One region of the Pantoea sp. GW821-FHT03E06 genome, then DNA from elsewhere that is predicted to be linked to it. Evidence: predicted binding sites of a transcription regulator. Region 1 holds the regulator's gene; the other holds the start of a gene.
What was found. Region 1 encodes PurR, which represses purine synthesis genes. Its sites were predicted from a motif close to CANGCAAACGTTTGCNTG; they were not measured.
Positions count from the first base shown of each region.

Region 2: the regulator PurR is predicted to act here: its motif matches at 7,731-7,748, upstream of AC07WB_RS01780 (NCS2 family permease).

Region 1 covers NZ_JBWKUG010000001.1:1,786,700-1,797,653, reverse strand. Annotated here, with positions in the region: gene gloA (lactoylglutathione lyase) at 1-263, shown strand, start outside; gene rnt (ribonuclease T) at 372-1,043, shown strand; gene AC07WB_RS08370 (Grx4 family monothiol glutaredoxin) at 1,079-1,414, opposite strand; gene AC07WB_RS08365 (C40 family peptidase) at 1,779-2,570, shown strand; gene cydH (cytochrome bd-I oxidase subunit CydH) at 2,631-2,720, opposite strand; gene purR (HTH-type transcriptional repressor PurR) at 2,995-4,020, shown strand; gene punR (DNA-binding transcriptional activator PunR) at 4,017-4,928, opposite strand; gene punC (purine nucleoside transporter PunC) at 5,039-6,241, shown strand; gene cfa (cyclopropane fatty acyl phospholipid synthase) at 6,543-7,691, shown strand; gene AC07WB_RS08335 (riboflavin synthase subunit alpha) at 7,740-8,381, opposite strand; gene AC07WB_RS08330 (MATE family efflux transporter) at 8,580-9,953, shown strand; tRNA gene AC07WB_RS08325 (tRNA-Val) at 10,107-10,183, shown strand; tRNA gene AC07WB_RS08320 (tRNA-Val) at 10,187-10,263, shown strand; tRNA gene AC07WB_RS08315 (tRNA-Val) at 10,283-10,359, shown strand; gene pykF (pyruvate kinase PykF) at 10,700-10,954, shown strand, end outside.
Region 2 covers NZ_JBWKUG010000001.1:379,465-390,418, forward strand. Annotated here, with positions in the region: gene AC07WB_RS01735 (AraC family ligand binding domain-containing protein) at 1-139, shown strand, start outside; gene AC07WB_RS01740 (DMT family transporter) at 213-1,154, shown strand; gene AC07WB_RS01745 (transposase) at 2,088-2,483, opposite strand; gene AC07WB_RS01750 (oligosaccharide flippase family protein) at 3,011-4,267, shown strand; gene AC07WB_RS01755 (ATP-grasp fold amidoligase family protein) at 4,276-5,226, shown strand; gene AC07WB_RS01760 (YjcB family protein) at 5,283-5,564, opposite strand; gene soxS (superoxide response transcriptional regulator SoxS) at 5,819-6,250, opposite strand; gene soxR (redox-sensitive transcriptional activator SoxR) at 6,349-6,825, shown strand; gene AC07WB_RS01775 (glutathione S-transferase family protein) at 6,870-7,535, shown strand; gene AC07WB_RS01780 (NCS2 family permease) at 7,836-9,185, shown strand; gene AC07WB_RS01785 (Na+/H+ antiporter) at 9,310-10,954, shown strand, end outside.

The DNA.
Region 1 (10,954 bases):
AGAGTGAAGGCGCGGTGATTGAGCTTACTTACAACTGGGGCGTGGATAAATACGACCTCGGCAATGCTTACGGTCATATCGCGCTGGGCGTGGATAACGTGGCTGACACCTGCGAGCGTATCCGCAGCGCTGGCGGCAACGTGACGCGTGAAGCGGGCCCGGTAAAAGGCGGCTCCACCATTATTGCGTTTGTTGAAGATCCAGACGGTTATAAAATCGAGTTGATTGAAAACAAACATGCCGGTCACGGCCTCGGCAACTAATGTTGCTTGTCAGCCTGCTTATTTGCGGGCTGACTTCCCTCTCCTGCTGCACCCTCCTGCGATTTTTGCCATAATGCGCGCTGCCCTATTTATTGCCATGAGATCCTGATGTCTGAATCGAACGCTTTAAACGCTCTCCACCAACGCTTCCGCGGTTTTTATCCTGTAGTGATCGACGTCGAAACGGCCGGTTTTAACGCGCAAACCGATGCGCTGCTGGAAATTGCGGCCACCACGCTCAAGATGGATGAAGATGGCTGGTTGCATCGTGACGAAACGCTGCATTTCCACGTGGAACCGTTTGAAGGCGCCATTCTTAATCCAGCGGCGCTGGCGTTTACCGGTATCGATCCCACTAATCCGCTGCGCGGCGCCGTAAGTGAATACGAAGCCCTGCATGCCATTTTCAAAATGGTGCGCAAAGGCACAAAAGACAGCGGCTGCAATCGCGCCATTATCGTGGCGCATAACGCCACTTTCGATCTCAACTTCGTGATGGCAGCCGCCGAGCGTGCCAGCCTGAAGCGCAATCCCTTTCACCCTTTTGCCACTTTTGATACGGCCGCGTTAAGCGGTTTAGTGTTCGGGCAAACGGTGTTGGCGAAAGCCTGTAAAGCGGCAGGAATGGATTTTGATAGCACTCAGGCGCACTCGGCACTGTATGACACCGAGCAAACCGCAACGCTGTTCTGCGAACTGGTGAACCGCTGGAAGCGCCTTGGCGGCTGGCCGCTGGCCTTTGATGACGCGCCGAAGGAAGACGCATCGTCCGAAGAGTAAAAAGAAAAGGCCGACATCGTTGTCGGCCTTCTTCATTATTCCGCTTCTTTATACTTCTCTGCGGTTTCTTTCAGCAGGGGCTGAAGTTCGCCGCGCTGGAACATCTCAACGATAATGTCGCAGCCGCCAACCAGTTCACCATCTACCCACAATTGCGGGAAGGTTGGCCAGTTAGCGTACTTAGGCATTTCAGCGCGGATATCCGGGTTCTGCAGAATGTCCACGTAGGCGAAACGCTCACCACACGCAGAAAGCGCCTGCACGGCTTGCGCCGAGAAACCGCAGCTTGGCAGCTTTGGCGAACCTTTCATGTACAGCAGGATCGGGTTTTCTGCGATCTGACGCTGAATTTTTTCAACAGTACTCATTATTGCCTTCCTTAATGCTTCACTTCGTGTTTGTTTATTGTAGCGATTTCGCTCCCGTACTGAAAACGGGATTTTACGTTAGCGTCGGGGAATCGCCATGTTTGTTAAGTTGGGCCGCCACAAATAACATTTTCATATCATTAATAGGCATGACTAAATTAATAATTAGCAATAGTTTCGCTGCGTTAACCAGCTGAATTAGTTCATTTTTGCGACAGAATCAATCTGGTAACAGTTTAATAGAAAAAGGCCTTACCTTTTGGAAAAAAAGTGGATTAGAATTGCCTCGGCGCTGATCGTTTGATCAGATTACTCTCACTCTGCCGCAGTCTGTTTGTTTCCAGCCTGCTGAACCTATAACCGGATTATGCGTTTACTGATTACGCTTTTCATACTGGCTTTTGCCCAACTGTTCTTTAACGTGGCCTCTGCGTCTCCGCATGCGCCGGTTAATGCCAGCTCGCAAAAAGCAGAGAAAAAGAGCGCACGTGAAGACGAGCGCCGCAAACGACGTCCGGTGAAAACCACTACGAAAAAATCGCGGCTGCCTGCCGTCCAAAAACTCAAAATTAAAAAACTGGCAAAGCCAGAAATCGCACTAACTAAAACCAGCCGCAAAAAATCCCTGCTAAAACCCACGACGAAGAAATATGGTCATCAACGACAGATAAAAAAAGCCGCAGACGTCGACGTTGATGATGAAGCATTGCCGCTCACCGGCATCAAAATGAGCAAGGCGCATCGCCAGCGTTATCAAAAGGCGCGTGAAACTGCGATGACAAAATTAATGGGCCAGCTCGGCAAACCTTATCAATGGGGCGGCACCTCCCCGCATACCGGCTTCGACTGCAGCGGCCTGGTGTGGTACGCCTATAAAGATTTGGTGAAGTTCAAGTTCCCGCGCACCGCCAATGAGATGTATCACCTGCGCGATGCTGCACCAATTAAGCGTGAAATGCTGGAAAAAGGTGATTTGGTGTTCTTCCGCATCAATAATCGTGGCACTGCCGATCATGTTGGCGTGTATCTTGGTAATGGCAAATTCATTCAGTCGCCGCGTACCGGCAAAGATATTCAGATTAGCGCGTTGGGTGAGGATTACTGGCAGAAACACTATGTTGGGGCGCGTCGTATGATGACGCCGAAAACCATTCGTTAGTTGTTGCGCAACGCGCAGAAAAAAGCCGGACGCTGCATTGAGCTGCTCCGGCTTTTTTTATTAATGCATGATTGCAGTAAAGCTAAAGGCAATAATCATTAACAGAGCACCAACGGTTGTCATTAGCGCCAGCTTCAAATCCGTACTCATTACTCCTCCTTAGTCACACATTTCTTAGGGTTAAACCGATTTTCGCACAGCGATGGGCAAAAATCTCGTGTTATCCGCCCGGGCTTGCTAGAATCGCCGCCTTTCGTTGCGCAACACATTTTGTGCAGGGTGTGTTTACAGCGCGATAAAGTGATTTTGTCTGCTAAACCACACCGTTTTGCCCCTTATTTTGGGCGATAAAAGCATTAGCAGACGCAAACGTTTAACAATATACTTATCAGTAAGTTGCGATAAGCCCAGGAGTACCATTTTCATGGCAACAATTAAAGATGTGGCAAAACGCGCGGGTGTTTCGACCACCACGGTTTCGCATGTCATCAACAAAACGCGTTTCGTAGCAGAAGAGACGCGTAACGCCGTATGGGAAGCGATCAAAGCATTGCACTACTCGCCAAGCGCCGTGGCGCGTAGCCTGAAAGTCAATCACACCAAAACGTTGGGCCTGCTGGCGACCTCCAGTGAAGCGCCTTATTTTGCCGAAATTATTGAAGCGGTAGAAAATCACTGCTTCGATCGCGGCTATACGTTGATTCTGGGTAACGCGCATAACGACTTACAAAAGCAGCGCGCTTATCTCTCCATGATGGCGCAGAAGCGTGTCGATGGATTGCTCGTGATGTGTTCAGAATATCCCGATGATTTGCTGCAAATGCTTGAAGAAAATCGCAATATTCCGATGGTTGTTATGGATTGGGGTGCTTCGCGCGGCGATTTTACCGATACCGTGCAGGATAATGCATTCCAGGGTGGCTATCTCGCTGGTCGATATCTGATTGAACGTGGTCACCGCGACATTGGCGCAATTCCTGGCCAATTGGAGCGCAATACCGGCGGCGGACGTCATGCCGGTTTCCTTCAGGCGATGAATGAAGCGGGCATCACTGTGCGCCCGGAATGGATCGTTCAGGGCGACTTTGAACCGGAATCGGGTTATCAGGCGATGCAGCAAATCCTTAATCAGAAACAGCGCCCCACCGCCGTGTTCTGCGGTGGTGACATTATGGCGATGGGCGCAATTTGCGCAGCAGATGAAATGGGTTTGCGCGTGCCGCAGGATATCTCAGTGATTGGCTATGATAACGTGCGCAACGCGCGTTATTTCACGCCCGCCCTGACCACCGTGCATCAGCCTAAAGCCGAATTAGGTGAAAAAGCTTTGGAGATGCTGCTCGATCGCATCACCAGCAAGCGCGAAGAGCCACAAACCATTGAGGTTCAACCCACGCTGATTGAGCGCCGCTCCGTGGCAGACGGGCCATTCCGCGACTATCGTCGCTAGTGTGTCACTTCACTGAGCCATTCGTGGTTCAGCGTTTCGGCATCCCCGAGATAGGCTAATAGCCAATCCAGCGCCGGCGACGCGCGCTGTTCTGACCAGCTAACGCAGCAGGGGCTGTCTGGAAAGGCCTGCGGCAATTGCAGCTCCACCAACGCATGGTTATCCAGCAGCGGTCGGGCTAAATGGCCCGGCACCATCCCAACGCACAATCCTGCCTGCAAGCAGTCGAGCCCGGTTTCCCATTCTGGCACCACCAGGCGCCGCTGATTATCGAGCGTCCATGTCATGCGGCGCGGCAACGCTCGCGAGGTATCTTCCAGCACCAGCGAAGGCCATGCCCGCAGAGTTTCATCATCCAGTTCAACGCTACTGACTAAAGGATGATGAGGACTCACGACACAGCGCCAGTTAAGCGCCCCCATATCCTGAAAAGCAAAACGTCCCCCAACCGGAATTGCCTGGGTGGCGCCAATCGCGACATCAACGCGTCCATCGGCTAACGCGTCCCAGACGCCATTAAACACTTCATAACTGATGATCAACTCCATGTCCGGGAAATGGCGATAGAAGTCCTTCACTAATTGCCGCGTACGCTGCGGTTTTACAATACAGTCAATGGCGATGCTCAACTCACCGCGCCAGCCATTGGCCAGCTGCTGACACTGCCTGCGGGTGGCGAGCATTTTTTTGATAACAGATCGTCCTTCACGCACAAAATGCTCACCTGCCGGTGTCATTACCACTTCCCGATGCTGGCGCTCAAAGAGCGGTACCGCCAGCCAGGTTTCCAGTTGGCGTACGGTATAGCTGATGGCAGAAGGCACACGGTGCAACTCCTGCGCCGCGGCGCTGAAGCTGCCGGTTCGCGCTACGGCATCTACCACTTCAAGCGCGTATTCTGACCACATGAATTCACCTTCAAAAAATTTAACAGCACTGTGCAAATATTAGCGTTTCACAAAGCGTGTTGCATCCTTTTACACTCCCCCGCGTTCAACCTGCCCATAAGAGAAATAACATGTTGTCGTCTAAAGCATTTATGCCCTACCTTGCCGTGCTCAGCATGCTCGGCTTTCTTGCCACGGATATGTATTTACCCGCCTTTGGCGATATGCAACGTGATTTTGCCACTGCACCGGGCACCATCAGTGCCAGCCTGAGTCTGTTCCTTGCCGGCTTTGCTTGTGCGCAGGTCTTTTGGGGACCGCTATCAGATCGCTACGGTCGTAAACCTATTCTGCTGGCGGGCTTAGCCATCTTTGCACTTGGCTGTCTTGGTATGCTTTGGGTGACCGATGTACGCCTGATGCTGGCGTTACGTTTTGTGCAGGCGATTGGGGTATGTGCTGCAGCGGTGAGCTGGCAGGCATTGGTCGTTGATCGCTATCCAAAAGCACAGGCTCATAAAGTTTTTGCCACGATTATGCCGCTGGTCGCCTTGTCACCGGCGCTCGCTCCGCTGCTGGGAGCCTGGCTAATCAGTCACTTCCACTGGCGCAGCATCTTTATCACCCTCACGCTTGTCGCAGTGGTATTGCTGGTTGGCACGCTGCGGTTAACCTCGCCGAAACGCGAAAACGTCGCTAAGAGCACCCAGCCCGGCTGGCTAACTTTACTTAGTACGCGAGTGTATAGTGGTAACGTCTTGATTTATTCAGCCTGCTCCGCAAGTTTCTTTGCCTGGCTGACCGGTTCGCCCTTTATTCTCGCCGCCGCCGGCTTAACGCCTGCCGATATTGGGCTGAGCTATATTCCTCAAACCATCGCCTTTTTAATGGGCGGATTTGGCTGCCGCGCGCTGCTCAACCGCTATCAAGGCGCTCAATTGTTGCCATGGTTGCTGGTGCTTTACAGTTTGAGCATCCTTAGCCTGTTTGTGGTGGCATTAATGCCAGCAACGCCACTGTTTGCATTGCTGATGCCTTTCTGCGGCATGGCGCTCGCTAATGGCGCAATCTATCCCATTGTGGTGGCTAGCGCGCTCTCCCCTTTCCCGCATGCGACCGGGAGAGCAGCAGGTTTGCAAAACCTTTTCCAGCTAGGTCTGTGTTTTGTTGCCAGCCTGCTGGTCTCTGCTGGATTAGCGCATGCGCTCTACAACACCACACTTGTCATGGTAGCAACCGTCGCACTCGCTTGGGTTGGCTTTGTCTGCCAACGCGGTGTAAGCGCACAAAGTGATATTGCCCACACTTCCCGTCCCTGCGAAGATAATCATTAAGGCAACGATTATCGTTAGCAAACTAACGATAAGCCGTTGAATATTGACCCACGTGAGCATATAATCACTGGGTCAGTATTTCTGCTATAAATCAATAATATAAATGTAATACCTTTACGACTCTGTCGTGGGATGGCGTCTGCACGATGCTGCTGTGTTGCGTCAAACTGTTCTATTCAAAAGCATACCTCTGTAAAACGTCGGATTTCTGGCGCACGGAATTTCCGTGAGTTCTCTCACAGCTCTTGAGAAATTGACTATTCTATTTCTCAGGTTCAGATCGGAAGGTGATGGAGAAGCTATGAGTTCATCTGTTATAGAAGAAGTGAGCCTTGAAGAAAACCACTGGTATCGTATCGTCAATGAACTGCTAGAGCGCGCTGATATTGCAGTGAATGGCACTCGTCCCTGGGATATTCAGGTAAAGCATCCAGATTTTTTTAAACGCGTCCTGGAAGAAGGTTCACTGGGCTTAGGTGAAAGTTACATGGATGGTTGGTGGGAGTGCGAACAGCTCGATATGTTCTTCCATCGCGTATTGAAACACCATCTGGATAAACAATTACCGCGTCATTTCAAAGACACGCTGCGAATTGCAGCGGCACGTCTTACTAATTTACAGTCGAAAAAGCGTGCCTGGATTGTCGGTAAAGAACATTACGATTTGGGTAATGATCTTTTCTCACTGATGCTCGATCCCTATATGCAATATTCTTGTGGCTACTGGAAAGATGCGGACACGCTGGAAAATGCTCAGCAGGCAAAACTGGATATGATATGCCGTAAGCTGCAACTCGAGCCCGGCATGACACTTCTCGATATTGGCTGCGGCTGGGGCGGATTAGCGGAATATGCCGCACGTAATTATGGCGTGAAGGTGCATGGCGTTACCATTTCTGCCGAGCAACAGAAATTGGCACAGCAACGCTGTGAAGGATTAGACGTTACGATTTTGCTGCAGGATTATCGCGATCTTAATCAGCAATATGATCGTATTGTCTCCGTCGGCATGTTTGAACACGTCGGGCCGAAAAACTATGCCACTTATTTTGAAGTTGCCGATCGCAACCTAAAACCAGACGGCATATTTTTACTGCACACCATTGGTGCCCTCAGCACGGATATGAACGTTGATCCGTGGATTGACAAATATATCTTCCCGAACGGTTGTCTACCGTCTGTTCGACAAATCGCCGAAGCCAGTGAGCCTCATTTCGTTATGGAAGATTGGCATAACTTTGGCGCAGATTATGATACGACGCTAATGGCCTGGCATGAACGATTTCAAATTGCCTGGCCACAGCTGGCCGAGAAATATGGTGAACGGTTTAAACGCATGTTCGACTATTATCTCAATGCTTGCGCGGGTGCATTCCGCGCGCGTGATATTCAGCTTTGGCAGGTCGTATTCAGTCGCGGTAAAGAGGGTGGTTTGCGCGTAGCGCGTTAATCATCTGATGAAAAAATCAAGGCGCCAAATGGCGCCTTTTTTATTGCGTTATTCTGTGCTATCCGCGTGAATTAAGGCCGCTTCTCGCTGAGCCAGTACGCGTTCAACGGTATCCACAATCGCCTGGGTATGGGGATCGATCTCAATGTTGACCTTTTGACCCAATCTCTTGGCGCCCAGGGTGGTACGCTCTAATGTTTCTGGGATGAGGTGGACACAAAACTTGCTTTTAGTGACATCGCCTACCGTCAGACTTATTCCGTCTATTCCCACAAAACCTTTATGCAGAATATATTTTATCTGGCTGGCGTCCTGCAATTTAAACCAGATTTCGCGATTATTTTCTGACTGGATTATTTTGCAGATCTCCGCCGTGGTCATAATATGACCGGACATTAAATGGCCGCCAATTTCATCACTGAACTTCGCCGCACGTTCAATATTCACCACATCACCGGCGCTTAATTCGCCAAGGTTGGTGATGCGCAGTGTTTCTTTGATCAAATCAAAGCTAACAAGATCGCCCTTAATCTCTGTCACGGTCAGGCAGCAGCCGTTATGCGCCACTGATGCGCCCAGCGCCAGACCCGGCACGAGATCTGCGGGTAAACGTACAGTATGAGTGCGAAACAGCTCTTTTTCTTCAATGGCAACAATCTCAGCCGTGCCTTGCACAATTCCAGTAAACATAATCTCAGCCTCTGCAAAGTTTGCGTCAGTTTATCACAGCTTGTCAGCCACAGCTTAATTTGGCGGAGTTCAAACTTTACACAAATAACGAAACAAAATGCGAACAACGTTTGGCGGAAGCCATCGCGACCGCTACACTATGCCGCGCATTCTTTGGGGATTTCTCCCCGCTCTCTTCTTAAATTAAGCAGGTGTTACGTGCAGAAGTATTTTACAGAAGCGCGTCAATTGCTGGCCCTTGCGATCCCGGTCATCCTTGCTCAGGTGGCTCAGACTGCAATGGGATTTGTAGATACTGTTATGGCCGGTGCGGTAAGCGCCACGGATATGGCCGCCGTTGCTGTCGGCACCTCTATCTGGCTTCCCGCCATTCTGTTTGGCCATGGTCTACTGCTGGCTTTGACGCCCACCGTTGCGCAACTCAACGGTTCAGGACGACGTGAACGCATCGCGGAACAAGTGCGTCAGGGATATTGGATGGCGATCGGCGTCGCACTATTAATTATGGTGGTGCTGTGGAACGCCGGCTACTTCATTAACACCATGCATGATATTGATCCTGCGTTGGCCGCGAAAGCCGAAGGGTATCTGCATGCGTTGCTGTGGGGAGCGCCCGGTTATCTCCTCTTCCAGGTAATGCGTAACCAGTGTGAAGGCTTGTCGAAAACCAAGCCTGCGATGCTGCTCGGCTTCCTCGGATTAATGGTGAACATTCCTCTTAACTATGTATTCATCTATGGTCACTTTGGCATGCCGGCATTGGGCGGGGTTGGCTGCGGTGTTGCAACGGCTTCGGTCTATTGGGTAATGTTCCTGGTGATGCGCTTTTGGGTAAAACGCATGGCGAATATGCGCGATATCCGTATGAACGCACGCTGGTCTGCGCCTTCAAGAGCTATCCTGTCTCGCCTGTTCACGCTGGGCTTGCCGGTGGCTTTAGCGCTGTTCTTTGAAGTGACCTTGTTTGCCGTCGTCGCTCTGCTGGTGTCACCGCTCGGCATTGTCAAAGTCGCGGGTCATCAAATTGCGCTTAACTTCAGCTCGCTGATGTTTGTCTTGCCGCTGTCGCTGGGTGTGGCAACGACCATTCGTGTTGGCTATCGGTTGGGGCAAGGATCGACCGAACAGGCGCGGGTCGCCGCATGGACTGGACAGGGTGTAGGCATCAGCATGGCGGTGCTGACGGCAACGTTTACCGTGATCTTCCGTCATGATATCGCTGCGCTGTATACCGCGAATCCGGAAGTGATTACCCTTGCCGCGCAGCTGATGCTGCTGGCGGCTCTCTATCAGTTCTCCGACTCGATTCAGGTGATTGGCAGCGGCATACTGCGTGGTTACAAAGACACCCGTTCCATCTTTTTCATCACCTTTATTGCTTACTGGGTGCTGGGTTTGCCCGTGGGTTATGTGCTGGCGATGACAGATCGGGTATTACCGAAGCTTGGTCCTGCCGGATTCTGGTGCGGCTTTATTGTCGGACTCACCTCGGCAGCCGTAATGATGATTTGGCGTATACGTCGTTTACAGCGCTTACCCGCGCAGGTCATTCTGGCACGTGCTGCGCGCTAAGTTCCTGAACGTGCATTATTTGGTTCCCAGCGGCGAAAAAAACGACGCATAGCACAGTTGCTGGTCAGTCACCGGGGAAAATCGCTTTTTCCCCTTGCCAGCATCACGGCCTGCCGTTAATATTCGTCCCCGCTGTCGCCCTGACAGCGTGTTGCGCTCTTAGCTCAGTTGGTTAGAGCACCACCTTGACATGGTGGGGGTCGATGGTTCGAGTCCATTAGAGCGCACCAAGTGCGTCCGTAGCTCAGTTGGTTAGAGCACCACCTTGACATGGTGGGGGTCGGTGGTTCGAGTCCACTCGGACGCACCAATTACTGAATTTTCTGAATGCGCTCTTAGCTCAGTTGGTTAGAGCACCACCTTGACATGGTGGGGGTCGATGGTTCGAGTCCATTAGAGCGCACCACTCTGGTTTATCTCCTTGCGCAACACCCTTTTCTTGATCTGCATCGTTTTTCTGGCGCCGCTTTTATATTGGTTTTCGCATACTTAGCGACTATACTATGCCGCGTTGTTCCACTGAAAGGTTTCAGCGCTAACGTGCCTATGCAAACAACTCACATAATTTGCGCAACACTGCTCAGCCAGTTCTCTCGCGTACTGCATAACTTCTCTGCACGCTTTGCTTTCGTCTCCTATTCTTATTTCTGTGAAATCCGTTCCAACACCATACACATTCTCACTTCGGTGCCGTATGCATCGAATTCCGACCTTTATCATCCATCACAACTTACAGAAAACCTGACATGAAAAAGACCAAAATCGTTTGTACTATCGGCCCAAAAACCGAATCTGAAGAGATGCTGACCCAATTGCTGGAAGCAGGCATGAACGTTATGCGCCTGAACTTCTCTCATGGGGATTACGCCGAGCATGGTCAACGCATTACTAATATGCGTGCCGTTATGGAAAAAACCGGTCGTCAGGCCGCCATTCTGCTGGACACCAAAGGCCCAGAGATTCGCACCATGAAGCTGGAAGGTGGCAATGATGTGTCGTTG
Region 2 (10,954 bases), 1.4 Mb from region 1:
GCTGGCACGCGGTGAAAGTGCCGCGACGGTTGCGGCATCTGTCGGCCTAACCGATCAGGCCCATCTCACGCGTGCATTCGCCCATCGCTACGGCATCACACCTGGACGCTACCAAAAACAAGTCTTCCACTCGCGCTAACCGCAATCTGCTACAAGCCTTTAACTATCTGCTCCATCACACTGCAGCAAATTACCTGTAAAGGAAGAGATGTATGTTTGCTGGAGTACTGTTTGCGCTGGCCGCGGGGCTAATGTGGGGGCTGATCTTCGTCGGCCCGCTACTGATTCCGGATTATCCCGGCACCTTACAATCGGCCGGGCGCTATGTGGCATTTGGTTTATTGGTGTTGCCGCTGGCCTGGTTCGATCGCCGTCGCTTGCGTCAGCTAACGCGCAAAGATTGGGTTGAAGCGCTGAAGCTATCACTGATTGGTAACCTGCTGTATTACACGTTTCTTTCCAGCGCGATTCAACGAACCGGTGCACCGATCTCCACCATGATTATCGGCACGCTACCGGTGGTGATGACCGTGACGGCTAATCTTTGCTATGGCCACGTGGAGGGACGCCTGCCGTGGCGTAAGCTGATGCCGGCTTTACTCATTATTGCTGTTGGGCTGATCTGCGTGAATATGGCCGAGATGCAGACGCAGGGGCCCGATTTTGATTGGTCGCGTTATCTGCTGGGTTTGCTGTTTGCGATACTGGCTTTAGCGTGCTGGACCTGGTATCCCCTGCGCAATGGTTTATGGTTGCGTGCTCATCCGCAGCATAAAGCAGGCTGCTGGGCGACGGCACAAGGTTTAGTGACGCTGCCGCTGGCGCTGGTGTTCTTTCTCTTAGTTTGCGGACAACTTCACTGGCAGCAACCTGAGTTTGCTCTGCCGTTTGGGCCACAGCCGCAGCGCTATCTGCTGTTAATGTTGGGACTGGGACTGTTTTGCTCATGGCTGGGCACATTGTGCTGGAATGCTGCCAGCCAGCGCGTGCCAACGGTGATCATGGGGCCGTTGATTGTCTTTGAAACCTTAGCCGGTTTGCTGTGGGCATTTCTGTGGCGACAAAGCTGGCCGCCGCTATTAACCCTAATGGGTATCGGCTGTCTGCTGGTGGGTGTGATCTATGCGATGCGTATTAAACCGCAGAAGGCTTAAGATCGCAGATAGCGCGACTGGATAAACGATTCAGGAGCGCTTTTCCCTGTATTTTTAAGAATTTCCCCCACGCTTTCCCCCCTTCGTATTGCCCTTTTTACCGCACGCTTTGCCCGCGATATAACAATACGGCTCATTTCATCCCCTTTAATCGCCCCTTTTTGTCATAAAAGAAGCGATCCGGATAAGCAGCAAGGGGGAATTCAATGATGTTAAGGCCACCTAAACGCGCCCCGAAGTCACATCACCGTGGCTAAAGTGCGTTCCGGCGAGGTAAAAACAGGCGCGAAGAGGCGCAAAAAGGTGCATTTTACCTGCCTTTTATTGCCCCCTGGCACTGAAGTCGGCTCTTGAAAAGCCACTTTTTGCTTAAGGGAATACGCCGTTGTTAAGAAACATTCGATTAGGCGTGAACAAAAAACCATTAAGCGCGGCGATGATTATGGTGAAAGAATTTACCTTATCCGCCACTTTTTAGCCGTTATTGTTTAGGAGCAATAACGTATCTAATCAGGATAATTCCTGGCAGCAAGTTGGCGGATTTAGACTAGTTCCGTTGAAACAGGTAATCGTAAAGTCAGGCAATAGATCCAATTGAAAACAGAGGCAATGTGTTAGCGGTTACACGGCGTTGTTCATTAATGCTTAACAGAATTGTCTGCATTCAGGGCTGATGATTAATGTTGGTAAAGTAATAGCCGAAGCGCCAATCTCACGTTAATGAGATTGGACTTCGTCTAAATGGCTTGAATAGAGAGACTTTTGCTGATGTGAATCTATTTTACCGCAAAAAAGGAAGCAATTCCGCGATGGTATTCATCAGGAAAAATTGGTTCGAATTGTTATGTTGTGAACACCGAATTAAATGATCTTCATATCTTCTGGTAAGAACAAATCTCAGCATTAAGTCAAATAACATCGGCCTTAATAATGCTAGCGATTATCTGTTCCTGATGGATAGTGATAAACGCTACGGCTAATATCCAGCAAGCGGCAGCTACGACGTGTACCTATGTCGAACGTGGTTTGCAGGAAGTTAACGGCCTGGCGCTTTTCATTTGTGGTGAAGAAGTTTTTTAGCACGCTTTGCAGCATCTCTTTGTCCGAACTCAGTGATTGCAGCTCGCGCGTAAGGTTAAGTAGCTGATCTTCCAGCTCCTTGATTTTACGACCTTCTTCGGAGGATAACCCTGAGAATTTCTTCTTCCAGCTATAGAAAGTGGCCTCGGAAATGCCTAGCTCCTCACAAATCTCCCTGACTTTCACTCCCGTTTCAGAAGCTTTAATGGCATTTGTGATTTGCTCTTCGCTATATCGTGACTTTCTCATAAATGCTATTACCTTTCTTATCAATTAGTGGATGAGAATTACTGTATTAATATCTGGCACTGCAAAAACACTATTAATGCAGTATTAAAGTGCGCGATTTGAATTGCGAGGGTTAAATTAAGATATTTAGAAGAAATATCATCATGGGATAAATCTTATTTTATTCTGAATGGCATTGAACGCCTTCCGGGCGTTAGGTTTTTGATATAAATTCACTCCATCCCAAATGCAGAAAAAATACTACATTCATTGGAAAAACGGCATAACCCAGACGCTGAAATGCTCGGGTGTGCCAGTAAACGTTTGTGCGGAATTTAAGCTGAAATCGTTTACATCCACGGAGTTTCGCACCGGATATAATCGGAATTTTCCTGAATATAGTTCTTAATTCCTGACGCGAGTCTCATTTTTCGGACCAGTTTGGTTTGAAGTTCATTAATTAAGTCAGGCCCACTGAGCGCTTGTTAATTCATTTCAAGGATGTTGTACCGAAAGTTGTTGTAGTTCGTAATACTAAGGATCAGTCAATGAAATTGAGCGTAATGTCGAATGCCGCCTGGATGATGTCTGAAAAGATTGTCTCCGTGTTCGGCGTCATATTTGTGACCTCCTACGTGGCAAAATCCTTTGGCCCAACCATCTTTGGCCAAATGGCGTTTTCGACCTCACTGTTTTCCATGGTGCAAACCGTGGCGATTTTCGGTACGGAAACCATTCTGTTTAAGCGGATTAGCAAAAGCGCACCGAAAGGGCTGCGCCTGATGACCGTAGCGCGCAATATGCGCCTGGTTTTGCTTTTGCTCACATCGCTGCCGGTGTTGATTTGGGTCTGGTACAACATGCAGGAAAATTTCCTCGCCTTTGCGCTGGCCTCGTTTATTTCCTCGGTGTTTGTGACGCAGGACACTTTTAGCGTCTATAACAATGCGCGCTTAGCGTCACGGCTGAACACCATCGCTAACTCGGTGGGATTGCTGCTGGGATTCACGCTGAGTTTCCTCATTGCCTGGCTACACCTCAATCCGCTGTGGCTCACCGTCTCCATTGTGGCGGTGACGCTGGTGCCGTATGCCATTAAGCGCATTAATTTTTACCGCGAAAATGAGGATGTGGCACCGCCACAGGAGAAGCGCAACGCCTATTTGCGCTACCTGCTCTATGCCGGATTGCCGCTGGCCATTTCCAGTATTTTCATCTCAGTGCAGGTGAAAGCGGCCCAGATGTTCCTGGCGGGCATCGCCTCAGCGCGCGACCTCGGCCTGTTTGCCGCGGCGAATACTATTTCGGCTTCATGGATTTTTATTCCGGTTGCCATCATCACTTCCTGCTTCTCGGAAATATTCCGTGAGCGTGGAGAAGCCGCCATGAAGCTGACAGCACGGCTCAATGGTTATGTCATGGGTGTTTCATTGTTGTTGTTAGCGGTGATCGCGATGTACGGCGAAAAAATCATCATCGCTTTGTATGGTCACGAATACACACAGTCAGGAAGTCTCATTACGTTGTTGTCGTTAGCAACCTGCTTTTCGGCGATGGGGACCGTAGCGTATCGCTACATGGTCAAAGAAGGCGGGTTTAATTATCTGTTGAAGAAAATTGTTTGCCTGATGGTTATCAGCTTGCCGCTGTCGTGGTGGCTGATACAGGGCTACGGCATCATGGGTGCCGCCTGGAGCGTTTTCATCTCAGAATTGCTGTCTCTTACCGTAATGAATTACTTCTTCAAAAATGGCGTCATCCAAAAAATCCAGGTTTCCTCACTCAACTACAAAACCTACAAATGAGGTCAGATATGCTCAAGTTGAAAGAAGAACTCAGAAGAAGCGTGCAGTACTTCATTAAGAAGATGCCCTGGGCAACCCAGGATCGTATCTACTACTTTCATAAGTTTCGTAGATTACCCAACCTGCGTGAGCCGAAGGTCTTCAATGAGAAGGTGCTGTACCGCAAATTCGTCCACGGCGACTATCAGATCTACGGACGCCTGTCGGACAAATATTCCGTGCGTGAATATATCGCCGAGAAAGTGGGTAGCGAATACCTGATCCCGCTGGTGTATGAAACCAGCGATCCCAGCTCGCTGCACACCTTGCCGAGCTGGAAAAATACGGTGATCAAACCGAATCATGCCTCCAACATGGTGGAAATCCTGCTGGAAGAGCCGGACGCGCTGAAGAAGCAGCAGATTATTAACGACTGTCATCGCTGGTTGAAAACCGACTTCGCCAATGAGGCGCGTGAGATTCACTATCGCTACATCAAGCCGCGTATTCTGGTGGAGCAGTACATCGGTGATGGTAAAACGGCACCGATCGATTACAAATTCCACATGTTCAATAAGCGCGATGGCAATTTTGAATATGTGCTGCAGGTGATATACAACCGCTGTAATCCGCTGTTGTCGATGAACTTTTATGTTAACAATCTGAAAGAGGCCTATCACAAGATTCGTGATACCGGCCTGGACGTGACACCGCAGATGGCGTCGTTACAGCACGCCCTGGCGTTGAGCAAAACGCTGGCCAGTGATTTCGATTACGTGCGCGTGGATTGGTACATCGATAACGACCAGATCTACTTTGGCGAATTGACCTTTACGCCGGGAGCTGGCTTAGTGACCGGTCTGGATCGCGGGCTTAATCAAATGATGGGTGATATGTGGATTCAGGATCGTCGCGGTACGAAGATACCGGGCGTCACGGTTGCGGATGTCGCCATCCCGGCCGTATTGAAGAAAATTTAAGAATCACACAGCAAAATAAAAAACCCCGCCTTGGCGGGGTTTTTTATTGGCGGCGATTAAGGCATCGGCCAGTCTGCTGGCGCCTGGCTCATCACCTGGATAAAGGCGTTCTTAGAGATTTCCATAAAGTTATGCAGATTCTCCATGCTTAACGTAATGCCAAGCAGGCCGGTAACGAACCAGCAGGACATGCCCACACCAATACCTCCACACAGCAGCGCCATCACGTGATGACTGTTTTGACGCAGTCGAATTTTCATGGTGCTGGCGAAGAACATCATTACTGCGCTCAGGAGTTCCCAGCGCATAACAATCAAACTGGTGGTTAACGTGGCCATCTGCAAAAAACCTCTTAGAATCAGTGATATCCCCGACATTCAATGGACATCACTGGCGGCAAAGAAGGAAGGTCAGGGAAGCCCTTCTGGCCGTCTTACTGCAAACAAGAAAGTGTGACTTGGCTCACATTATATCACTCGATTTTAAATTTTGAACAAAATTTATACCTTGTATGGTAGAAATTTTTTCATCGAAGAGGGAGGAATTGGTGGGCAAAAAGAGAGGTGCGCCCGCTTGGGGCGCGCAGAAAAGGTTAGCTAACCGGGCAGCACTCGCCGGTTGTACGTTGGGCAAAGCTGTTCATGCTGCTCTCGACGCAGTCAAAACTGAGCAAACGTGGACGCTGCATCATCGCCTGACGACGCATGGTATGACGATAAGCGGTCGGCGTTTGCGAGAACTGACGGCGGAACACGCGTGAGAACGTCTGCTGCGAATCGTAGCCGTACTGCATGGCGATATCGAATACCGGGCGCTGGGTTTGACGCAGCGCTTCTGCGGCCAGCGTCAGACGACGTTCGCGAATATAGCCACCCAGCGTCTGTTTCGTGACGGCACGGAACATACGCTGCAGATGCCATTTTGAGTAACCTGATTTTGCTGCGACTTCATCAATTGACAGCGCTTTATCCAGATTCTGATCGATCCAGTGGGTCAGCGAATGAATGATTTCCTGTTGCATCATAGCCTCATCCTTCTGATGGTTAATACCTGGTTAGAAATTCGTAGTTTTGCTGGGGTGCGAGTATAATTCCTCAAGTTAACTTGAGGTAAAGGCCCTAAATGAAAAAAGAACGCAATTACCCGAAGCCGGTGCTGACGCCGGGTGAAGTGGCGAAACGCAGCGGTGTGGCGGTCTCGGCGCTGCACTTCTATGAAACCAAGGGATTGATTTTTAGCTCACGCAACGGCGGTAATCAGCGCCGCTACAGCCGAGATGTGTTGCGCCGCGTGGCGATCATTAAAATTGCGCAGCGCATTGGCATTCCGCTGGCAACGGTGAGCGATAGCCTGACGCAGGTGCCGGCCAATAAGCGTATGTCGACGCAGGAGTGGGATGCGCTAACGCAGCATTGGCGTGAAGAACTGGATAAGCGCATCGAAACCCTTACGCGTTTACGTAACGATCTTGATGGCTGCATCGGCTGCGGCTGTTTATCGATGCGTGACTGCCCGCTACGCAATCCCGGTGACCGCCTGGGCGAACAAGGTTCGGGTGCGGTACTGCTCGATCCTGAACAAGACGAGCAGAAACGGTAATCGACTATACTTGCCGGGACACTTTTACCGGCAAGGAAAACCGTATGATCACCGTTCACCATCTGGAAAATTCCCGCTCGCACCGCGTGTTATGGCTGCTGGAAGAGCTCTCGGTGCCTTACCAAATTAAACGTTATCAGCGTGAAAACAGCCTGCTGGCGCCTGATTCCTTAAAGAAAGTCCATCCGCTGGGTAAATCCCCGGTGATCACCGATGGCAATCGGGTTATTGCCGAATCGGGCGCTATTCTCGAATATCTGCAAATGCGCTATGACAGTGAACATCAGCTGGCCTTGAGTGATGAGGATGAACAGATTCAGTCGCGTTATTGGCTGCATTACGCCGAAGGATCGCTCATGCCGCTGTTAGTGATGAAACTGGTGTTTGCTCAGCTGGGTAAGAAGCCGGTGCCGTGGCTGCTGCGTCCAGCGGGCATCGCGCTGAGTAAGGGCATTCAAAAGGCCTGGCTGAACAAACAGCTGGCGTTGCACGGCAGCGTCATCGAACAGCATCTCAGCCAGCACGCTTATTTTGCCGGTTCACGTTTTAGTATCGCCGATGTGCAGATGAGCTTCCCGCTGCTGGCGCTGCAGATGCGCGGTTCACTGCGTGAGATGCCCGCCACCTCACGCTGGCTGGAAACCATGCAGCAGCGCGCCGCCTGGCAACGCGCCATTGAGCAGGGCGGCCCGATTCAACTGCAGAGTTGATTGCGGCCAGGTCGTCATGAATGACGCCCCTACAAAGTCCATGATCGTAAGGTCGTCATTCATGGCGACCTGGGAACCCCATCGGCTGGATTTATCCTGCAATCCCCGCGATTAGTAGTTGAAAACACCATGCCAAACGCCAGATAATCGTTTGCCTTTTTTCCCTGTCTCTTTTTACCAACAGGAATACGCGGCGACGTAAACGTTTGCCTGGATTTTCACCATGAAAATCTCGCATCAGGGAGCAGCAAACGCGCGCCGTGCGGCAACTCACATCACAAAAAATATTGAGGAATGATTATGTCTGGTGAATCGCGCCCGGCCAGTGGAAAACTGGACGCCTGGTTCAACATCTCTGCACGCGGCAGCAGCGTGCGTCAGGAAATATTAGCGGGTCTGACGACGTTTCTGGCGATGGTCTACTCGGTTATCGTGGTCCCCAGCATGTTGGGCAAAGCGGGCTTCTCGCCGACGGCGGTGTTCGTTGCTACCTGTCTGGTCGCAAGCTTTGGCTCAATCATCATGGGCTTGTGGGCAAATCTGCCCATGGCGATTGGCTGTGCTATCTCACTGACCGCTTTCACCGCCTTTAGCCTGGTGCTGGGCCAGCACATTAGCGTACCGGTGGCGCTCGGCGCGGTGTTCCTGATGGGCTTATTGTTCACGCTGATTTCAGTGACCGGTATTCGCACGTGGATTCTGCGTAACTTACCGATGGGGGTGGCGCACGGCACCGGCGTGGGTATCGGCCTGTTCCTGATGCTGATTGCCGCAGACGGCATTGGTTTGGTGGTGAAGAACCCGGCGGCGGGCTTGCCGGTGGCGCTCGGCCATTTTGCTTCGTTTCCGGTGATCATGGCGCTGGTGGGACTGGCGGCTATTTTCGGTCTGGAGAAACGTCGCGTACCGGGCGGCATCCTGCTGACCATTATTGCGATCTCCATTATCGGTTTGATTTTCGATCCGGCGGTGACCTACCAAGGTCTGTTCGCCATGCCGAGCCTGGAGGATGCCAACGGTCAATCGGCGATGTTTAGCCTGGATATCATGGGTGCGCTGCAACCGGTCGTGCTGCCAAGCGTGCTGGCGCTGGTAATGACGGCGGTGTTCGATGCCACCGGCACCATTCGTGCGGTAGCGGGGCAGGCGAATCTACTGGATAAAGAGGGCCAGATCATGAACGGTGGCCGCGCGCTGACCACGGATTCTGTCAGCAGCCTGTTCGCCGGTCTGGTGGGCGCATCACCCGCTGCGGTTTATATTGAATCGGCCGCAGGTACGGCGGCAGGGGGCAAAACCGGTCTGACGGCGATCGTGGTCGGCTTGTTGTTCCTGGTGATTCTATTTATGTCGCCGCTGGCGTATCTGGTTCCCGCTTACGCCACCGCCCCCGCGCTGATGTATGTTGGCCTGCTGATGCTCAGCAACGTGGCAAAAATCGACTTCAATGATTTCGTGGATGCGATGTCTGGGTTGCTGACCGCAGTCTTCATCGTGCTGACGTGCAACATCGTAACCGGCATCATGCTCGGCTTCGCTTCGCTGGTGATTGGTCGCCTGTTCGCGGGTGAATGGCGCAAGCTGAACGTTGGCACGGTGGTGATTGCTGTCGCGCTGGTGGTGTTCTACGCCGGTGGTTGGGCTATCTAAAAAACCAAGATTTTTCTCTTTCTGCTCCTCGCCGCACATCGGGTTGCCCGCTGTGCGGCGTTTTGTTTTACACTTTCCCACGCAACAACATCGCTTTAATGAAATTGATTCGCCTAAGGAAAGCATGGAAATCTTCTTTACTATTCTCATCATGACGCTGGTGGTTTCACTCTCCAGCGTGGCGGCACGTATTCTGCCGTTTCAAATTCCTCTACCGCTGGTGCAGATTGCCGCCGGTGCGCTACTCGCTTTTCCCGTCTTCGGCCTGCATGTCGATTTTGACCCGGAACTGTTCCTCGTGCTGTTCATTCCGCCGCTGCTGTTCGCAGATGGCTGGAAAACGCCGATTAACGAATTTCTCCATCACGGTCGTGAAATCATGGGGCTGGCGCTGGTTCTGGTGCTGATCACCGTGGTCGGGATTGGTTACCTGATTTACTGGCTGGTGCCGGGCATTCCGCTGATTCCCGCCTTTGCGCTGGCGGCGGTGCTGTCGCCCACCGATGCCGTGGCGCTGTCCGGCATTGTCGGTGAAGGGCGTATCCCGAAAAAGATCATGTCGATTGTGCAGGGCGAGGCCCTGATGAACGACGCATCGGGCCTGGTATCACTCAAGTTTGCGGTGGCGGTCGCCATGGGCACCATGGTGTTTACGTGGGGCGGTGCCAGCGTTGAGTTTCTTAAAGTGGCCGTGGGCGGTTTGGTTGCCGGCGTCGCAATATGCTGGCTGTATGGTCGCTCGCTGCGCCTGCTGAGCCGCTGGAGCGGCGATGACCCGGCCACCCAAACCGTGCTGCTGCTGCTGTTACCGTTCGCCTCTTATCTGATTGCCGAACACCTTGGCGTGTCCGGCATCCTGGCCGCCGTGGCCGCAGGGATGACCATCACGCGTTCCGGCATTATCCGTCAGGCACCGCTCGCCATGCGTCTGCGTGCGAACAGCGTGTGGCAGATGCTGGAGTTTGTCTTTAACGGCATGGTGTTCCTGATGCTCGGCCTGCAGTTGCCAGACATCCTTTCCACGTCGATTGCCCAGGCACAAGCCGATCCCAATGTGGAACTGTGGATGTTGCTCACTGACGTCTTGTTGGTGTACGCCGCCCTGATGGTGGTGCGATTCGGCTGGCTGTGGATCATGAAGCGCACCAGTCAGCGCCTGCTGAAGAAAAAGCCGCTGGAGTTTACCAACTATTCGCTGCGCGAATTGCTGATTGCCTCTTTTGCCGGGGTGCGCGGTGCCATCACGCTGGCTGGTGTGCTGTCGATTCCGCTGTTCCTCAGCAATGGCGATCCCTTCCCGGCGCGCTATGAATTGGTGTTTATCGCCACCGGTGTGATTCTGGTTTCGCTGCTGGTCGGCGTGGTACTGCTGCCGATTCTGCTGCGCGATGTGGAAAGCATCGATAAGGTCGGTCATCGTCGTGAGATTCAGTTCGCGCGTGCCGCCATGGCGGGTGTGGCGATAGAGAGCCTGCACAAAATGGAGCAACGCCTCGAGAGTGACGCGGAAGAGAACATCGATCCCGAACTGCTGAAAGAAGTCAGTTTGCGGGTAATTGGCAATCTACGTCGCCGGGCGGAAGGCAAAAACGATATTGAGCAGGCGCAGTTTGCCGAAAACCTTGAGCGTCGTTTCCGCCTCAATGCGCTGCGAGCCGAACGTGCAGAGGTGTATCACCTGCGCGCGACGCAGGAAATCTCTAACGAGACGATGCAGAAACTGCTGCACGATCTCGATCTGCTCGAAGCGCTGCTGATAGAGAAAGAGG